Regions from separate parts of the Mesorhizobium sp. P2_H9 genome, predicted to be linked through region 1. Evidence: predicted binding sites of a transcription regulator. Region 1 holds the regulator's gene; each other region holds the start of a gene.
What was found. The regulator PhoB, encoded in region 1, activates phosphate uptake and scavenging genes when phosphate is short. The targets are predictions, from matches to a motif close to TGTCATNNANCTGTCAT.

Region 1 (3,921 bases):
GGCACGAGGACTAGGATCATGGGTGAACATACCGTCGCATCTTTCGATGAAGAGCTGGGGCAGATCAGCAAGCTGATCCGCGACATGGGCGATCTCGCTGGCTCGATGGTCAGCGGCTCGACCAAGGCGCTGCTTAATTCGGACAACGCCCTTGCACAGCGCGTCGTCTCCGACGACGCCATCATGGATGCGCGCCAGCGCGAGCTGGACGACCGCGCCATCACGCTGATCGCCAAGCGCCAGCCGATGGCCAACGATTTGCGCGCAGTGGTCGGCTCGATCCGCATGGCTGGCGACCTCGAACGCATCGGCGACCTGGCCAAGAACATCGCCAAGCGCGTCGGCACCGTCGGCCTCAGCGTCACGCCGCGCGACCTGTCGCATTCCATCGATGCGATGGCCCAACTGGTGCTTATCCAGGTGCAGGGAGTGGTCGAGGAATATGCCGCCGCCGATGCGGCCGCGCTCGCCAAGCTCAGGAATGACGACGAGCGCATCGACGTCAAATACACATCGGTGTTTCGCGAGCTTTTGACCTACATGATGGAAGATCCGCGCAACATCACCGCGTGCACGCACCTCCTGTTCTGCGCCAAGAACCTCGAGCGCATCGGCGACCATGTCACCAACATCGCCGAAAATGCGTATTATGTTTTGACCGGCACGCAGCTGCCCGCCAATCGTCCGAAGCAGGACGAGACGGCGATGTCCGCGCCGGCGGCATGACGACAAGGCTGACCAGTCGATGATCGCGCCACGCATCATGGTGGTGGAGGACGAGGAGCCGCTAGGCCTGCTCCTCCGCTACAATCTCGAATCCGAAGGCTACCAGGTCGAGGTGGTGACGCGCGGCGACGAAGCTGAGATCCGCCTGCAGGAAAACGTGCCCGACCTGCTGGTGCTGGACTGGATGGTTCCGGCGGTTTCCGGCATCGAGCTGTGCCGGCGTCTCAGGATGCGGCCCGAAACCGAGCGGCTGCCGATCATCATGCTGACCGCGCGTGGCGAAGAGAGCGACCGCGTGCGCGGCCTGTCGACCGGCGCCGACGACTATCTGGTCAAGCCGTTCTCGACGCCGGAATTCATGGCCAGGGTCAAGGCGCTGCTGCGCCGCGCCAAGCCGGAAGTTCTGTCCAGCGTGCTCAAGGTCGGCGACATCGTGCTCGATCGAGAATCGCACCGGGTTTATCGCAAGAAGAGCGAGATCCGGCTCGGGCCGACCGAATTCCGCCTGCTTGAGTTCATGATGCGTCATCCTGGCCGGGTGTTCTCGCGCAGCCAGTTGCTCGACAATGTCTGGGGCGAGACGATCTATATCGACGAACGCACGGTGGACGTGCATGTCGGCCGGCTGCGCAAGGCGGTCAACAATGGCCGCATGCCAGATGTCATCCGAACCATTCGGGGCGCCGGTTATGCGATCCGCGAAGACTAGGTCCCTCGGCGCGGAAGCGTTTATTGGTTGAATGCGTCCACTCCCGGACCTCACACGTCGATGATTGGCTCAGCCCGCTCATGGCTTCGTCATTCTTGGGCGAAGCAAGGAGCGTAGCGACGCGGCGCAGACCCAAGGATCCATGCCGCGACCTCAAGGCGTTGCTACTGTGCAGAATTCTGCCCCGTTGAATTCTTTGACCGATTTCACGGCATGGATCCCAGGGTCTCCGCGACGGAGCTTCGCTCCTGCTTCGCCCTGGGATGACGACGTTGGGACGGCTTCGGCCAATCTCCAAAGTCGGCGACAATCTGCGGCATCAATGATTGACGTCGTCCTCAGGCCACGTCTTTCCCGATAGCGCCAGCCCGTGCCTGCCCGCCCGGCGCGAAGATCTCCTGGTCGACGAAGCTCAGTGCCCGCATGGCGCAGCCTTCGCGGATCAGCGGCAATTCGTTCGGTTCGGTGTCGAAGGAGATCGATTTCGAGTGCTGGCCGCCGGCGGTCTGGGCGATGGCCTCGCGCAGCGCCGGTTCGATCAGGTCGAAGGCGGCGGCGCTGACGCCGACCATGGCGACCGGCGCGGGATCGATCAGCGCAAAAAGACTGCCGAGGCCGAAGCCGAGCGCTTCGCCGGCCTTGCGGTAGGCCTCGCGCTCCGGCCCGTCTTTCTCGCGTGCCGCGACGGCGAGCGCCCGCATGTCGGCGTCGCTGACATCGGCGACCGGCTCGGCGTCCTCGCCCAATTGCCTGGCGTTGCGCCAGATGGCGTAGTTGCCGGCATAGGCCTCGACGCAGCCGCGCCGCCCGCAGCGGCACAGCGCCCCGCCCGGGCGATGGATCATGTGGCCGAACTCGCCGCCCGATGAATGGGTGCCGGTGAACAGCTCGCCCTTCAGCACCAGTCCCATGCCGATGCCGTGCGACAAAAGGATGGCGATGAAATCGTCGTGGTAGCGGACCGGATCGCGCCACTGCAGCGCCACCGCCATCATGTTGCAGTCGTTTTCCATGGTGGCCGGAATGCCGAATTCGCCTTCCAGTATGTCGGCGAAGGCGATGTCGGTCTGCGGCGTGATCGGCGACCACAGCATGGCGCGGGCGTGCGAATCGGTGATGCCTTGGATGCCCATAGCAATGCGGGCAACGCTGTGGGTGTCGAGGTCGGGATCCTCGAGCCGACGCCTGACTATGGCGACACATTCGCCGATCAGTTCGTCGCGCGGCATGGTCAGCGTGTCCAGCCGGCGCTGCTCTTCGGCCACCACCTGGCCGGCATAGTCGATGACGGCGACGGAAAGGAAATTCAGCGACAGCACCACGGTCATCACCGCGGCTGCTTCCGGATTGAGCCCGAGACCGACTTGCGGCCGGCCGCGTTTCAGCGAAACCGGCTCGCTGGCCTTGCTCTCGGCCAGGATGCCTTCCTCGATCAGGTCCGACGAGATCGCCGATATGGTGGAGTGGCTGAGGCCGGTGGTCGCGGCGATCTCGGTCCGCGACGGCTGGCCGGCGCGGCGCACGGCCGAAAGCACCATCGCCCGGTTGCGGCGGCGCAAATCGTCGTGGCGGATTCCAACCGACATCTTTCTTGCTTTCCTCCCGGTCGTCCTCGCGGCCTCTCATGATATTGAAGGCAGTCGGTGACACCAGCCAAATATTGGCAGAAGCCGGCAGCCCTGTCATTATTTATTGCGAGCCTCGAAAAAAAGTCAGTGGCACGTCAAAATCCATCAGAATCGATGTTGACAGCGCTCCGACGTTGGATCAGTATTTTTTCGAGGCTCGAAAAAATAGAGCCTTTGTGCCGGCCTTCGGGCCAGTTTGGTCGCGCCGCACGCGGCGCAGGGAGGATACAATGAAAAGATTCACAGCCGCCATCCTGGCGGGTGTCGCCATGTCGCTGACGCTGGCGTCGGTCGCACAGGCGAAGGACAAGGTCATTGGCGTTTCGTGGTCGAACTTCCAGGAAGAGCGTTGGAAGACCGATGAAGCGGCGATGAAGACGGCGATCGAGGCCGCCGGCGACAAGTATATCTCCGCCGACGCGCAGTCCAATCCCGGCAAGCAGCTGACCGATGTCGAGAGCCTGATTTCGCAGGGCGCCAATGCGCTGATCATCCTTGCGCAGGATGCATCGGCCATCGGCCCGGCGGTGCAGAAGGCACTGGACGAAGGCATTCCGGTCGTCGGCTATGACCGTCTGATCGAGAACAAGGATGTCTTCTACCTGACCTTCGACAACAAGGAAGTCGGCCGCATGCAGGCCCGCGAAGTGTTCAAGGCCAAGCCGGAAGGCAACTACGTCTTCATCAAGGGCTCCGGTGCCGATCCGAACGCCGATTTCCTGTTCGCCGGCTCGATGGAAGTGCTGAAGGAAGCCATCGACGGCGGCAAGATCAAGAATGTCGGTGAGGCCTACACGGACGGCTGGCTGCCCGCCAACGCCCAGAAGAACATGGAACAGTTCCTGACCGCCAACGACA
Region 2 (3,921 bases), on a different contig from region 1:
TGTCGCCACCCAGACGAAGATGAGCAAGGACATCCGCGCCCGCATCAAGACGCTGTCGCGCGACGTGCTGTCGCTCGCCGACCACGCCACCTTCCTGTCGCAGAAGATCTCGTTCCTGCTCGACGCGACGCTCGGCATGATCTCGATCGAACAGAACGCCATCATCAAAATCTTCTCGGTCGCCGCCGTCATCTTCCTGCCGCCGACGCTCGTCGCCTCGATCTACGGCATGAATTTCGACATCATCCCCGAGCTCAAATGGCAGCTCGGCTACCCCTTCGCCATCGGCTTGATGATCCTGTCGGCGATCCTGCCCTTCTGGTATTTCCGTCGCCGCGGCTGGCTCTGAGCAAGGCTTGGCTCACCAGAAATCGCTTGACCAAACGCCGTCCGGCCTGCATCCGGGAACGCCGATCCTTGGCGATCGTACAATCTTGAACCGGATTCGGATGATGACCGGAAAGACTTGGGCCTACGAGGATTTCACCGAGGGCGCGTCGCTCGACCTCGGCAAGAAGCAGGTAAGTGCGGCCGAGATCATCGAATTCGCGCAGGAATTCGATGCGCAGCCAATGCATCTCGACGAGGAAGCCGGCAAGGCCAGCATCCTTGGCGGGCTGGCGGCTTCCGGCTGGCACACCTGCGCCATGTTCATGCGCATGCTGTGTGATGCCTTCCTGCTCGACTCGACCTCGCAAGGGGCACCCGGCGTCGACCAGGTCAAATGGAAGAAGCCGGTGCTGGCCGGCGACACGCTCACCGGCAAAGCGACAGTGCTTGCCAAACGCGTTTCCAGGTCGAAGCCGCAGATCGGCCTGATCACCATGCGCAGCGAACTGTTCAACCAGCGCGGCGAAAGCGTCTTCGAATTCGAAAACACCTGCATGTTCCTGACCCGTGAGGCCAGCGCATGACGCTGGACGAGTACTTTTGCATCGGTGTCGCCGTCACGCTCGGTTCGCATAGATTCGAACCCGAGGCGATCAAGACATTCGCCCGCAAATACGATCCGCAGGTTTTTCATGTCGACGAAGAGGCGGCAAAGAACAGCGTCTTGGGCGGCCTCTGCGCGTCAGGCTGGCATACCGCCGCCACCTGGATGAAATACAATCTCGAAACCCGCATGGACGCCGAAGGCATCAACTGGACCGGCCCCGGCCCGTTGCCCGAATTCGGCCCCTCGCCCGGCTTCAAGAACCTGAAATGGCTGAAGCCTGTCTATGCCGGTGAAACCGTCACCTTCAGCCGCACCGCACTTTCCCATCGCCCCATTGCCTCGCGCCCCGGCTGGCGAATGCTGGCGCTACGCGCGGAAGCCTTCGATTCGACCGGCGACAAGGTGCTGGAGTTTGAGAGCGCGGTGCTGGTGAAGGCGGGGTGAGTTTCTTCCTTCTCCCCGTTCACGGGGAGAAGGTGCCCGAAGGGCGGATGAGGGGCGGCACCAGCGTTGGTGTCCCGCGTTGCCCTACCCTGCCCTTCGCTATCGCTCCGGGCGTTCGAGCCCTTTGAAAGGTCCACTGGACCTTTCAATTTGCCTTCGGCAAACCGGTCTCAAACCCCCTCAAACCCGATCAGCGTCCTGACCGGCACGCCGAGCGCTTCCAGCTTGGCACGCCCGCCCAGGTCCGGCAGGTCGATGACGAAGCAGGCGGCGAGAATGTCGGCGCCGATCTGCCGCAGCAGCTTCACCGCCGCCTCCGCCGTGCCGCCGGTGGCGATCAGGTCGTCGACGAGGATCACCTTCTCGCCCGGAGCAACGCCGTCCTTGTGCATCTCCATCTCGTCCAGCCCATATTCCAGGCTGTAGGCGACGCGCACTGTCTCGTAGGGCAGCTTGCCCTTCTTGCGGATCGGCACGAAACCAGCCGAAAGCTGGTGGGCGACGGCGCCGCCAAGGATGAAGCCACGCGCCTCGATGCCGGCGATCTTGTCGATCTTCTGGCCGGCATAGGGATGCACCAGTTCGTCGATGGCGCGGCGGAAAGCGCGCGCATTGCCAAGCAGCGTGGTGATGTCGCGAAACAGGATACCGGGCTTCGGATAATCGGGAATGGTGCGGATCGCGGCAAGCAGCGTGTCTTCAAGCGACGGTTTCATCAGGCGGCTCTCCGGGGATCGGTCGTCCAGATTCGGCAGAAGGGACGTCAAAGGGATTTGGCCGATCGTAACCCGGCGAGGCCAGGGACGGCTACCGCCATGTGCCGCCTGGCAAAAAATTGTCTGGCAAAGGATCGGTTCGCCTCGTGGGCCGTGACCGCACTAAAAAGGGCGCCTGGGGCGCCCTTTTCGTCTGCCGGCTGCCTTTTGAGCAGGATGGTTGTCACATGCCAAGGTCGGAGCGGAGCTCGGACCGCGCCACTTCGTATTCGGCCTTGAAATCGGGGCGGCTGAGCAGGATCGCGGCAATGACGCTGCCGGAAATCTTGCCCATCTCGATATCGGAGGGATAGTGGATGCCGCCGACCTCACGGTTGTGGGCGTATTCGGCCGCGCGCGCCATGATCTCGGCGCGCTTTTCCGGAACCATGTCGGAAAGGATGATGCCCATCATGGTGCCGACCGTCGCATGGCCGGACGGCCAGGAACCGGAACTCGACAGCTTGACCACGGGCTTGACGAGATCGCTCAGCTGATGCGGTCGCGGACGCTTCCAGACATCCTTGGCCGGGTCGACGACCGCGCCCTCGGTGGCAACGACGCGATCGAAGAAGGCGCTGAACTTCGGCAGCGTTTCCTTGTTGAACTTCGGTCCCATGACATCGGCGAAGCGCCAGACGTCCTCCTGGGCATCGGCGATGGCCCTGGCTTCCATTTCAGGGGTACGCGTCACCTGCAGCGTCAGCACCTCGCCCAACTCGGCTTTCGTCTGGGCGGAATCGTTTGCCGGCGGCGGTGGCAGGATCATCGTCAGGTCGATGTCCTTGTTGGTGACGAAGGGTGCCGCGTCGTCGGCATAGGCCGTGGAGCCGACGACAAGCAGCAGAAAGCCTGCGGCAAGCGATGCATATTTCTTCATGGGTGCGATCCTTTGATGAGGGCAACACAGCATCGCCGAATGCGGTGACGGCCATGTGACACGGCCGGTGTTCTCACCTGCTCCAGAATGCAAAAAGGGCGCCTTTCGGCGCCCTCGCATTTTCGAAGCTTGCAGCGCTCAGTGCGCCACGCCTTCCCATACCTTGCGCTTGGTCAGGTAGACCAGCGCGCCGAACAGCAGCAGGAACACCAGGACACGGAAACCGGTCTTCTTGCGGTCTTCCATGTGTGGCTCGGCCGCCCACATCAGGAAAGCCGACACGTCGCGGGAATACTGGTCAACGGTCTGCGGCGAACCGTCGTCATAGGTCACCTGGCCGTCTGAGAGCGGCTTCGGCATCTTCAGCGACACGCCGGACAGGAAGTAGGGATTGTAGTGCGTACCTTCCGGGATCACCATGCCGGCCGGCGGCTGCTCGTCATAGCCGGTCAGCAGCGAGTGGATGTAGTCGGGACCGCCCTGGGCATATTGCGTGAAGATGTCGAAGACGAAGCGCGGAAAGCCGCGCTCGACGCCGCGCGCCTTGGCCAGCAGCGACATGTCGGGCGGGGCAGCGCCGCCATTGGCGGCAGCGGCGGCCTCGACGTTGGCGAACGGCGCTGGGAAATGGTCGGACGGCTTGCCGGGACGATCGAACATGTCGCCGGCGTCGTTGGGACCGTCATGGATCGTGTATTCGGCCGACAGCGACTTGATCTGGGCTTCCGAGTAACCGAGGCCTTCGAGCGTGCGGAACGCCACCAGGTTCATCGAATGGCAGGCCGAGCAGACTTCCTTGTAGACCTTCAGGCCGCGCTGCAGCTGCGCCTTGTCGTAGGTGCCGAACGGACCGGCGAAGCTCCAGTCCATCTCCTTCGGCTCGTCGATCGGGAAATGCGTCGGCG
Region 3 (3,921 bases), on a different contig from region 1:
GGCCGGCACGCGGTGATCGTCTCGAAGAACGCCATCGAGGCCGATGCCATCGCCCGCACCATCCGTGCCCATGGCGGCGTCGTCAATCTGGCTGCTACCTCGGCCCAGGCGGCGCCTTTTGCCGCGGACTGCGACGTGCTTCTGATCGATGCAGCCATGGAAGACAGCGATGGACGGCTGCTCAAGCGCTTGCGCCAAAGCGGCTTTGCCGATTGCGAGGCCATCACGCTGATCGCGCCGACCGACCGCGGCATGCTTGGCGAATTCCGCGCCAGTGGCTACGCCACCTTCCTGGCAAGGCCGGTGCGCGGCGAGACGCTGTTGCGCGTACTTTTGACCAGCCATGCCCCGACGCTGCCCAAGCCGCAGCCGGAAAAACGCGGAGCCCCCTCCATTCGTACCCTCGGTGGTCGCCGGCAAGGCCTGTCGGTGCTGATCGCCGAGGACAACGACATCAACGCCATGCTCGCCCGCGCCACGCTTGTGAAGGCCGGGCATCGCGTGAAAGTGGTCGGCAACGGCAAGGCCGCGGTCGAGGCCGTCACCGATGCCGGGCTCAAACATCGTTTTGACGTGGTGCTGATGGACCTGCACATGCCCGTTATGGACGGGCTTGATGCGATCGCCGCCATCCGCCGTCACGAGGAGGAAATGGCGGTGCCGCCGGTGCCGATCATGGTGCTTTCCGCCGACAGCCAGGAAAAGACCCGCCACGCCGTGCTCGCCCATGGCGCCAGCGGCTTCGTCACCAAGCCGCTCGACCCCGACGCTTTGGTTCACGCCGTCGAGGGCCAGGTAGCCGCCTGAATTGGTATCCGCCCTTTCGCTGCCCATATAATGTAGCCGGCTGACAGCCTTGGAGCGCCGCGTGTCTTGTGGGACGCGCCCGGACGTTGCAGCGCTTTTGGCTCGGCACATCATCCCTTGCGGAACCGAAGGCGAGCACGGCAAAAACTGATTCCGCTTGCCGAAGTCGCGCGCTGGCCAGCCGGCGAAGTATTGCCCAGAGCGCTGTATCACGGTACTGTCACAATCCTGTTGCACCTACACCGTATCCCCGTGCCAAGAGGGATGGCTCGAAGGAGAATCACTCGTGCATACAGTTATGCCGGAATGTGACACTCGGCCGAACGCCAGCAGCGCACTGCTCGCCGGGCGTAGCGCCGATTCCGTCATAAAAGGCGCTTCGCTCGGCCGGATCGGCAACCTCGAAGTGCGGCTCGCCCGCAACGAGGCCGAGATCGCCGCTGCCCAGGAAGTGCGCTACCGGGTATTTTATGACGAGCTTGGCGCCAGGAAGGACCTGTTCCAGGATCACCGCGACGCCGATCGGTTCGATCCGCTCTGCGACCATCTGCTCGTCTTCGACACCACGCTCTCCGGCCCCGAGCACCGCCGCATCGTCGGCACCTACCGCCTTCTGCGGCAGGAAATCGCGGCCACCGCAGGCGGGTTTTATTCCGAGGGTGAATTCGAGCTGACCAAGCTCATCGCCCGCCATCCCGGCCAGCGTTTCCTCGAACTCGGCCGCTCCTGCGTTTTGCCGGAATACCGCTCGAAGCGCACCATCGAGGCGCTGTGGCAAGGCATATGGGCCTATATCAAGCACTATGAGATCGGCGTGATGACCGGCTGCGCCTCGTTCCACGGCACCGTGCCGGCGGCGCATGCCGAGGCGCTCACCTATCTTGCCCATCACTGCCGGACCAACTCGGCCTGGGATGTACGCGCGGTCACCGGGCGCTATTGCTCCATGGATTTGATGCCGATCGAGGCCGTCAACGCCAAGGCGGCCATCGCGGCGATGCCGCCGCTGGTCAAGGGCTATCTGCGCGTCGGCGCCCGCATCGGTGACGGCTGCGTCATCGACCGCGAATTCTCGACGGTCGACGTGTTCGTCGTGATGCCGGTCAAGGAAATCGGTGCGCGCTACGTCAACTACTATGGTGGGGAAGCCCAGCGCTTCGCCGCCTGACGCCAGCGAATAGCGAATAGCGAATAGCGAATAGCGAATAGCGAGAGCTACGCCGCAATCTTGCGGACTGCTATCCCCTATTCGCTACTCCCTATTCGCTACTCACTCTCAAGGAATATCCTCCGGCCGCCGTCCCGGCCGGCTCTTGTAGGACGGAAACGACCAGCCGAACTTGAGTGCCCCGCCGCGCACCAGGAAAGCCGCTGCGAAGCCGGCGAGGCCTGAGGCGAGTGGCGGCAGCCCAGCGAGATCGCCAAGCGTAAACAGCGTAGCTCCGGCAAGAGCGGCGGTGACATAGATTTCGGGTCTCAGCAGCACTGACGGCTCGCCGGCCAGAAGGTCGCGCAGAATGCCGCCAAAGGTCGCGGTGAGCACGCCGGTGATGACTGACACGACCGGAGAGCCGGTGATGGCCAGACCCTTGGCGGCGCCCATCACCGAGAACGCCGCGAGGCCGACAGCGTCGAGCCAGAGCAGCAATTTGTAGCGGGATTCGACACGGTGCGCGCTGAAGAAGACCAGCACCGCTACCACTGCGCAGATCAGCACATAATCGCGGTTGGCGACCCAGAACACCGGCAAATTGAGGATGACGTCGCGAAACGTGCCGCCGCCGATGCCGGTGACGCTGGCCAGGAACAGAAAACCGATAATGTCGAGCTGCTTGCGCGAGGCGGCAAGCGCACCTGTGGCCGCGAAGACGGCGACACCGGCATAGTCGAGGAGGTCGATGGGGTTCATGGGGCTACGGGAGTAGGGGAGTAGGGGAGTAGGGGAGTAGGGGAGTAGGGGAGTATGAATAGCACGAAGCCGCGCAATTGGTACGACTGCTCTTTTCTCCTACTGCCTTACTCCCCTACTCCCCTACTCCCTTATTCCCTTATTCCCCTACTCCCTTATTCCTTCAAGCGTCCCTCTCGGCCTCATCATTGACCGGCCCAGGTTCGACAGGCGTTTCGCTCGCCACATATTTGGGGCCGCCCTTGGCGACGCCGACCATGGCCGGCCGCAGCACGCGCTCGCCGATCGAATAGCCCGGCTGTACGATCTGGACGACGGTGTTGGCCGGCACGTCCGGATTGGGCACCTCGAACATCGCCTGATGGAAATTCGGATCGAACTTCTCGCCTTGCGGCTCGAGCTTCTTCACCCCGTGCCGCTCCAGCGCCGACAGCATGGCGCGCTCGGTGATCTCGACGCCGTCGATCAGCGCCTTGAACCCGGCATCGCCCGATGCCTTGGCCTCGGCCGGAATGGCGTCAAGCGCGCGGCGCAGATTGTCCGACACCGACAGCATGTCACGGGCAAAATTGGCCACCGCATAGGTCCGTGCGTCATGCACGTCGCGCGCGGTGCGGCGGCGCAGGTTTTCCATCTCGGCCGCGACGCGCAGCGCGCGGTCCTTCAGCTCTTCGTTTTCCTTCAGAAGCCGCACCAGCGCTTCATAGTCGCCGTCGATGCTGCCTTCGGCGCGCTCGCCAATGGCCTCGGCCGTTTCGATGTCCTCGGGCGCGCGTTCGTCTTTCGTCTGGTCGCTCATCGCCGTTTCCCGTCATTTCGAATGGTTCGGATTTGTGCCCGATATCGAGGTTTGGCAGCCAAAAATCAAGGGGTAAGCAGTATTGACGGCCACCTGTCGCGCCTTGCCGGTGCGTTGCGAAGGCGTTTCATTTTAATTCAAATTTTACTGTAATCACCGGCTTTGCTTGCCTGAATGTTGCGATGGGGGAACCATTCCCTTGCTGGAGGAGTTTCGGTCTCGACAAAGGATTTTGAGATGATGACCCGCAACAATGGCGACAGGCGCGAAAGTCTCGCTGCCGATATCAGGCGCCAGTTCACCACCGAGGCAACGACCCGCTTCCTGCGCACACTGCCGGCCTTCCGCACCGAGGCCGACATTCCCGACCATTTCAGGGACCTGCTCGACCGGCTGGACGGTGTGG
Region 4 (3,921 bases), on a different contig from region 1:
CTGCGAGACGGCATCAAACTGCCTGTTGTCGCCGGCGTCTCGTTTTCGATCCGGGCCGGCGAATGCGCCGTGCTCGGCGGCCCCTCCGGCGCCGGCAAGAGCTCGATCCTGAAAATGCTTTACGGCAACTATGCCGTCGACGAGGGCCAGATCATCGTCCAGCACGATGCCGGACTCATCGATCTCGCCACCGCCAGCCCGCGCACCGTGCTTGCGGTGCGCCGGCAAACGATCGGCTATGTCAGCCAGTTCCTGCGCACCGTGCCGCGCGTCTCCGCCCTCGATGTCGTCGCCGAACCGCTGGTTGAGCGCGGCGAGGAGCGCGAGGCAGCGAGAGGCAAGGCACGCGCGCTGCTGGCGCAGCTCAACCTGCCCGAAAAACTCTGGGCACTGCCGCCGGCGACGTTTTCCGGCGGAGAGCAGCAGCGCGTCAACATCGCGCGCGGCTTCATCACCGAACATCCGATCCTGCTGCTCGATGAGCCGACCGCTTCGCTCGACGCCAGGAACCGCGACGTCGTGATCGAACTCATCGCCGCCAAGAAGGCGGCGGGCGTCGCTCTGCTCGGCATTTTCCATGACCACGACGTGCGCGAAGCGGTGGCCGACCGCATCATCGACGTGACCAGTTTCGCTACCGGAAAAATCGCCGCATGACTAGGAAATTGTCGGAAGCGCCGCTGGTCCACGCGACGGCGCAAGTCGAGAATTCGACCCTCGGCCGCTGGACCGAGATCGCCGACCGCAGCCGGGTTTCGGAAAGTATCCTTGGCGACTATTCCTACATGATGCAGGACTGCGCCGTCTGGTGCACGACAATCGGCAAATTCTCCAATATCGCGGCCAGCGTGCGCATCAACGCCACCAACCATCCGACCTGGCGGCCGACGCTGCATCACTTCACCTACCGCGCCTCCGACTATTGGGACGACGCTGAGCATGAGAGCGAATTCTTCGCCCAGCGGCGTGCCAAGCGCGTCACCATCGGCCACGACACCTGGCTCGGTCACGGCTCGACCATCCTTCCCGGCGTCACCGTTGGCGACGGTGCGGCGGTCGGCGCCGGCGCCGTGGTGTCGAAGGATGTCGCGCCCTACACCATCGTCGGCGGCGTGCCGGCAAAGCCGATCCGCGAACGCTTCGACCGCCGCACCGCCGAGCGCTACCAGGCGCTCGCCTGGTGGGACTGGGATCATGCAAGGCTGCGTGCCGCCCTCGACGATTTCCGTGAGCTCTCGGCGGAAGCGTTTCTAGAAAAATACGGCTGACCTGGCCCTCTTCACATATGTGTCATCGCCACCGACGGGCACGCCGGTTTCATACCCTTGACACATGACTCGGACAGGAGGCGATCCTCCCAGGAGATCGCAATGCTCGACACCGTCAAACCCTCGCTCGCCGGATTTTTCGAAGGCACCAACCCGAACCCTCCGGTGCATCTCGGCACGCGCTACGACATAGCGGGCAATTTCCTGTTCGAGCCCGGCAACACCGTGGTCAGCCATCTCGAAAACGGTTCGCCTTCCGAAGCCGTGGTCGTCGAGGTGCGGGAACGGATGCGCGCGATGCCGGATGCCGACCGGTTGGCCTTCACGCCCATCTCCAGCCTGCATATGACGCTGTTCCAGGGCATCATCGAACATCGCCGCCGGCTTCCCTACTGGCCTGAGAATGTGCCCCTCGACACCAGCATCGACGACATGACCCGCTTCTATCTGGAACGTCTGAACGGCTTCCATGGCCAAGGCGCGTTCAAGGTCAAGGTCGTTGAGGTCGTGCCAACCGGCTTGACCGTTGCCGGCGCAACGGACGAAGACAAGGCCATCATGAGTGCATGGCGCGATGCGCTGTCGGTGCCGTTCGGATACCGCCACCCCGATCACGACGCTTACGTCTTCCACATCACCTTTGCCTACCAGATCCGGCGTCTCGCCGACGACAGGGCGGCTGCATGGCAGGACCTTTTCGACGACTGCCTCTCGCTCTTCACCCGGCAGGCGCCGGTGATCGCGCTCAGGCCGCCGGCATTCTGCAGCTTCAGCGACATGAAACATTTCGAAGAGCTGCTGATCCTCGGTTGACCGATCCGGATCGATAACCTGACGCTGCGCCTGTGGGCGGTAACAAAACTGACATCAATCCGACACCGCAGGTTCATGACGCTGCGCTAGCGAGGGTTAACAGACTTTCAAACTGCGACTGGACCGGAACCTGCTCATGTCAGCGACGTCAGCCACGCTTGAAATCCGCGGCGTTACCCGCCGATTTGGCAAGAACACCGCCGTCAGCGCGGTCGACCTGTCGATCCCGCAGGGTCAGATGGTCGGCATTATCGGTCGCTCGGGCGCCGGCAAATCGACCCTTCTTCGCATGATCAATCGTCTCATCGACCCCAGCCAGGGGTCGATTTTTTTTGACGGCGCCGAAGTTTCCAGCCTGCGCGGTTCGCCGCTGCGGCGCTGGCAGCGCGACTGCGCCATGATCTTCCAGCAGTTCAACCTGGTGCCGCGCCTCGACGTGCTGACCAATGTTCTGCTCGGCAAGCTCAATCACCGCTCGACCCTGACCAACCTGTTCGGTGTCTTCTCGCGCAGCGAGTGCGCCGAGGCGGTCGCCGCCCTCGAGCGCCTCGACATCGCCCGCACCGCGCTGCAGCCGGCCGGCACGCTTTCCGGCGGCCAGCAGCAGCGCGTCGCCATCGCCCGCGCCATGATGCAGCAGCCGAAGGTGATCCTGGCCGACGAGCCGATCGCCTCGCTCGACCCGCTCAACGCCAAGGTGGTGATGGATTCGCTGCAGGACATCAATCTGCGTGAAGGCATCACCGTCGTTACTAATCTGCACACGCTGGATACCGCGCGCAGCTACTGCAACCGCATCATCGGCATGGCCGCCGGTAAGATCGTGTTCGACGGCCCGCCCGAAGACCTCAACCGCGAAGCCGTGCGCCTTGTCTACGGCGCTGACGCAAACGGCGCCGAGATCTCCGAGGCCATCACCTCCACCAGCATCGCCTACAAGCAAAAGATCGCCGCATCCGCCAGCCCGCTCGAGCCCGCATTCCCTGGCTACTGAATCCATGATCCCGAAAAGTGGACACCGGTTTTCTCGGACAAACGGGAACCGTTTTGTCCAAGAGATCATGGACAAGCAAACGAGCGGCTTGGATCGCCAGCCTGCGTCAAAGGCACCTGTCAAAATTCGAACGCACCCGGCGCGACGCCGGGACCAACAGGAGAGACAACAGATGTTTAGGAAGATGGTTTTTGGCGCCGTTTCATTGTTCGCCATCGCGGCCAGCGCCGCTCACGCCGCCGATATCAAGGAATTCCGCGTCGGCATCCTTGGCGGCGAGAACGAAACCGACCGGCTGCGCAACTACCAGTGCCTCGCCGATCATCTGAAGACCGAATTCGGCTTCGAAAAAGTGTCGCTGTTCCCGGCCGCCGATTATGACGGCGTCATCCAGGGCCTACTTGGCGGCACGCTCGATTTCGCCGAGCTTGGTGCTTCCGGCTACGCCAGTATCGCTCTCAAGGACCCGAAGGCGGTCACGCCGATCCTTACCACCCAGCAGACCGATGGCGCCACCGGCTATTATTCGATCGGCCTGGCGCTCAAGACGTCCGGCATCACCGACATCAAGTCGGCCAAGGGCAAGAAGCTCGGCTACGCCGATCCGGACTCGACCTCGGGCTACCTGATCCCGCTGACCCAGATCCCGAAGGACACCGGCGCCTCGAACGAAGCCTTCTTCGCCTCCACGCAGTTCAATGGCGGCCATGAGAACAACATCCTCGCCGTCCGCGACGGCAAGGTCGACGTGGCGGTCGACGATTCCTCGGGCATCGGCGACTTCAAGAACGGCTACACCTCCGGCACCTTCCACAAGGAAGTCGCCAAGGGCGCCGTCGACCCCAA

Region 2: a site for PhoB is predicted at 3,061-3,077, ahead of AC1DXN_RS04960 (acid phosphatase). Genes of this name have one in related genera too.
Region 3: a site for PhoB is predicted at 1,026-1,042, ahead of olsB (l-ornithine N(alpha)-acyltransferase). Genes of this name have one in related genera too.
Region 4: a site for PhoB is predicted at 2,131-2,147, ahead of phnC (phosphonate ABC transporter ATP-binding protein). Genes of this name have one in related genera too.

The regions. Positions count from the first base shown of each region.
Region 1 covers NZ_JBFUFX010000010.1:120,872-124,792, forward strand. The annotation lists gene phoU (phosphate signaling complex protein PhoU) at 19-726, shown strand; gene phoB (phosphate regulon transcriptional regulator PhoB) at 746-1,435, shown strand; gene AC1DXN_RS20210 (ROK family protein) at 1,774-3,021, opposite strand; gene xylF (D-xylose ABC transporter substrate-binding protein) at 3,294-3,921, shown strand, end outside.
Region 2 covers NZ_JBFUFX010000002.1:401,484-405,404, reverse strand. The annotation lists gene corA (magnesium/cobalt transporter CorA) at 1-349, shown strand, start outside; gene AC1DXN_RS04975 (MaoC family dehydratase) at 453-914, shown strand; gene AC1DXN_RS04970 (MaoC family dehydratase) at 911-1,381, shown strand; gene AC1DXN_RS04965 (adenine phosphoribosyltransferase) at 1,552-2,097, opposite strand; gene AC1DXN_RS04960 (acid phosphatase) at 2,321-3,016, opposite strand; gene AC1DXN_RS04955 (cytochrome c1) at 3,155-3,921, opposite strand, start outside.
Region 3 covers NZ_JBFUFX010000012.1:144,741-148,661, reverse strand. The annotation lists gene AC1DXN_RS22990 (response regulator) at 1-807, shown strand, start outside; gene olsB (l-ornithine N(alpha)-acyltransferase) at 1,094-1,975, shown strand; gene AC1DXN_RS22980 (trimeric intracellular cation channel family protein) at 2,084-2,716, opposite strand; gene grpE (nucleotide exchange factor GrpE) at 2,880-3,515, opposite strand; gene AC1DXN_RS22970 (hypothetical protein) at 3,753-3,921, shown strand, end outside.
Region 4 covers NZ_JBFUFX010000012.1:75,560-79,480, reverse strand. The annotation lists gene phnL (phosphonate C-P lyase system protein PhnL) at 1-657, shown strand, start outside; gene AC1DXN_RS22670 (DapH/DapD/GlmU-related protein) at 654-1,268, shown strand; gene AC1DXN_RS22665 (DUF1868 domain-containing protein) at 1,371-2,081, shown strand; gene phnC (phosphonate ABC transporter ATP-binding protein) at 2,218-3,075, shown strand; gene phnD (phosphonate ABC transporter substrate-binding protein) at 3,248-3,921, shown strand, end outside.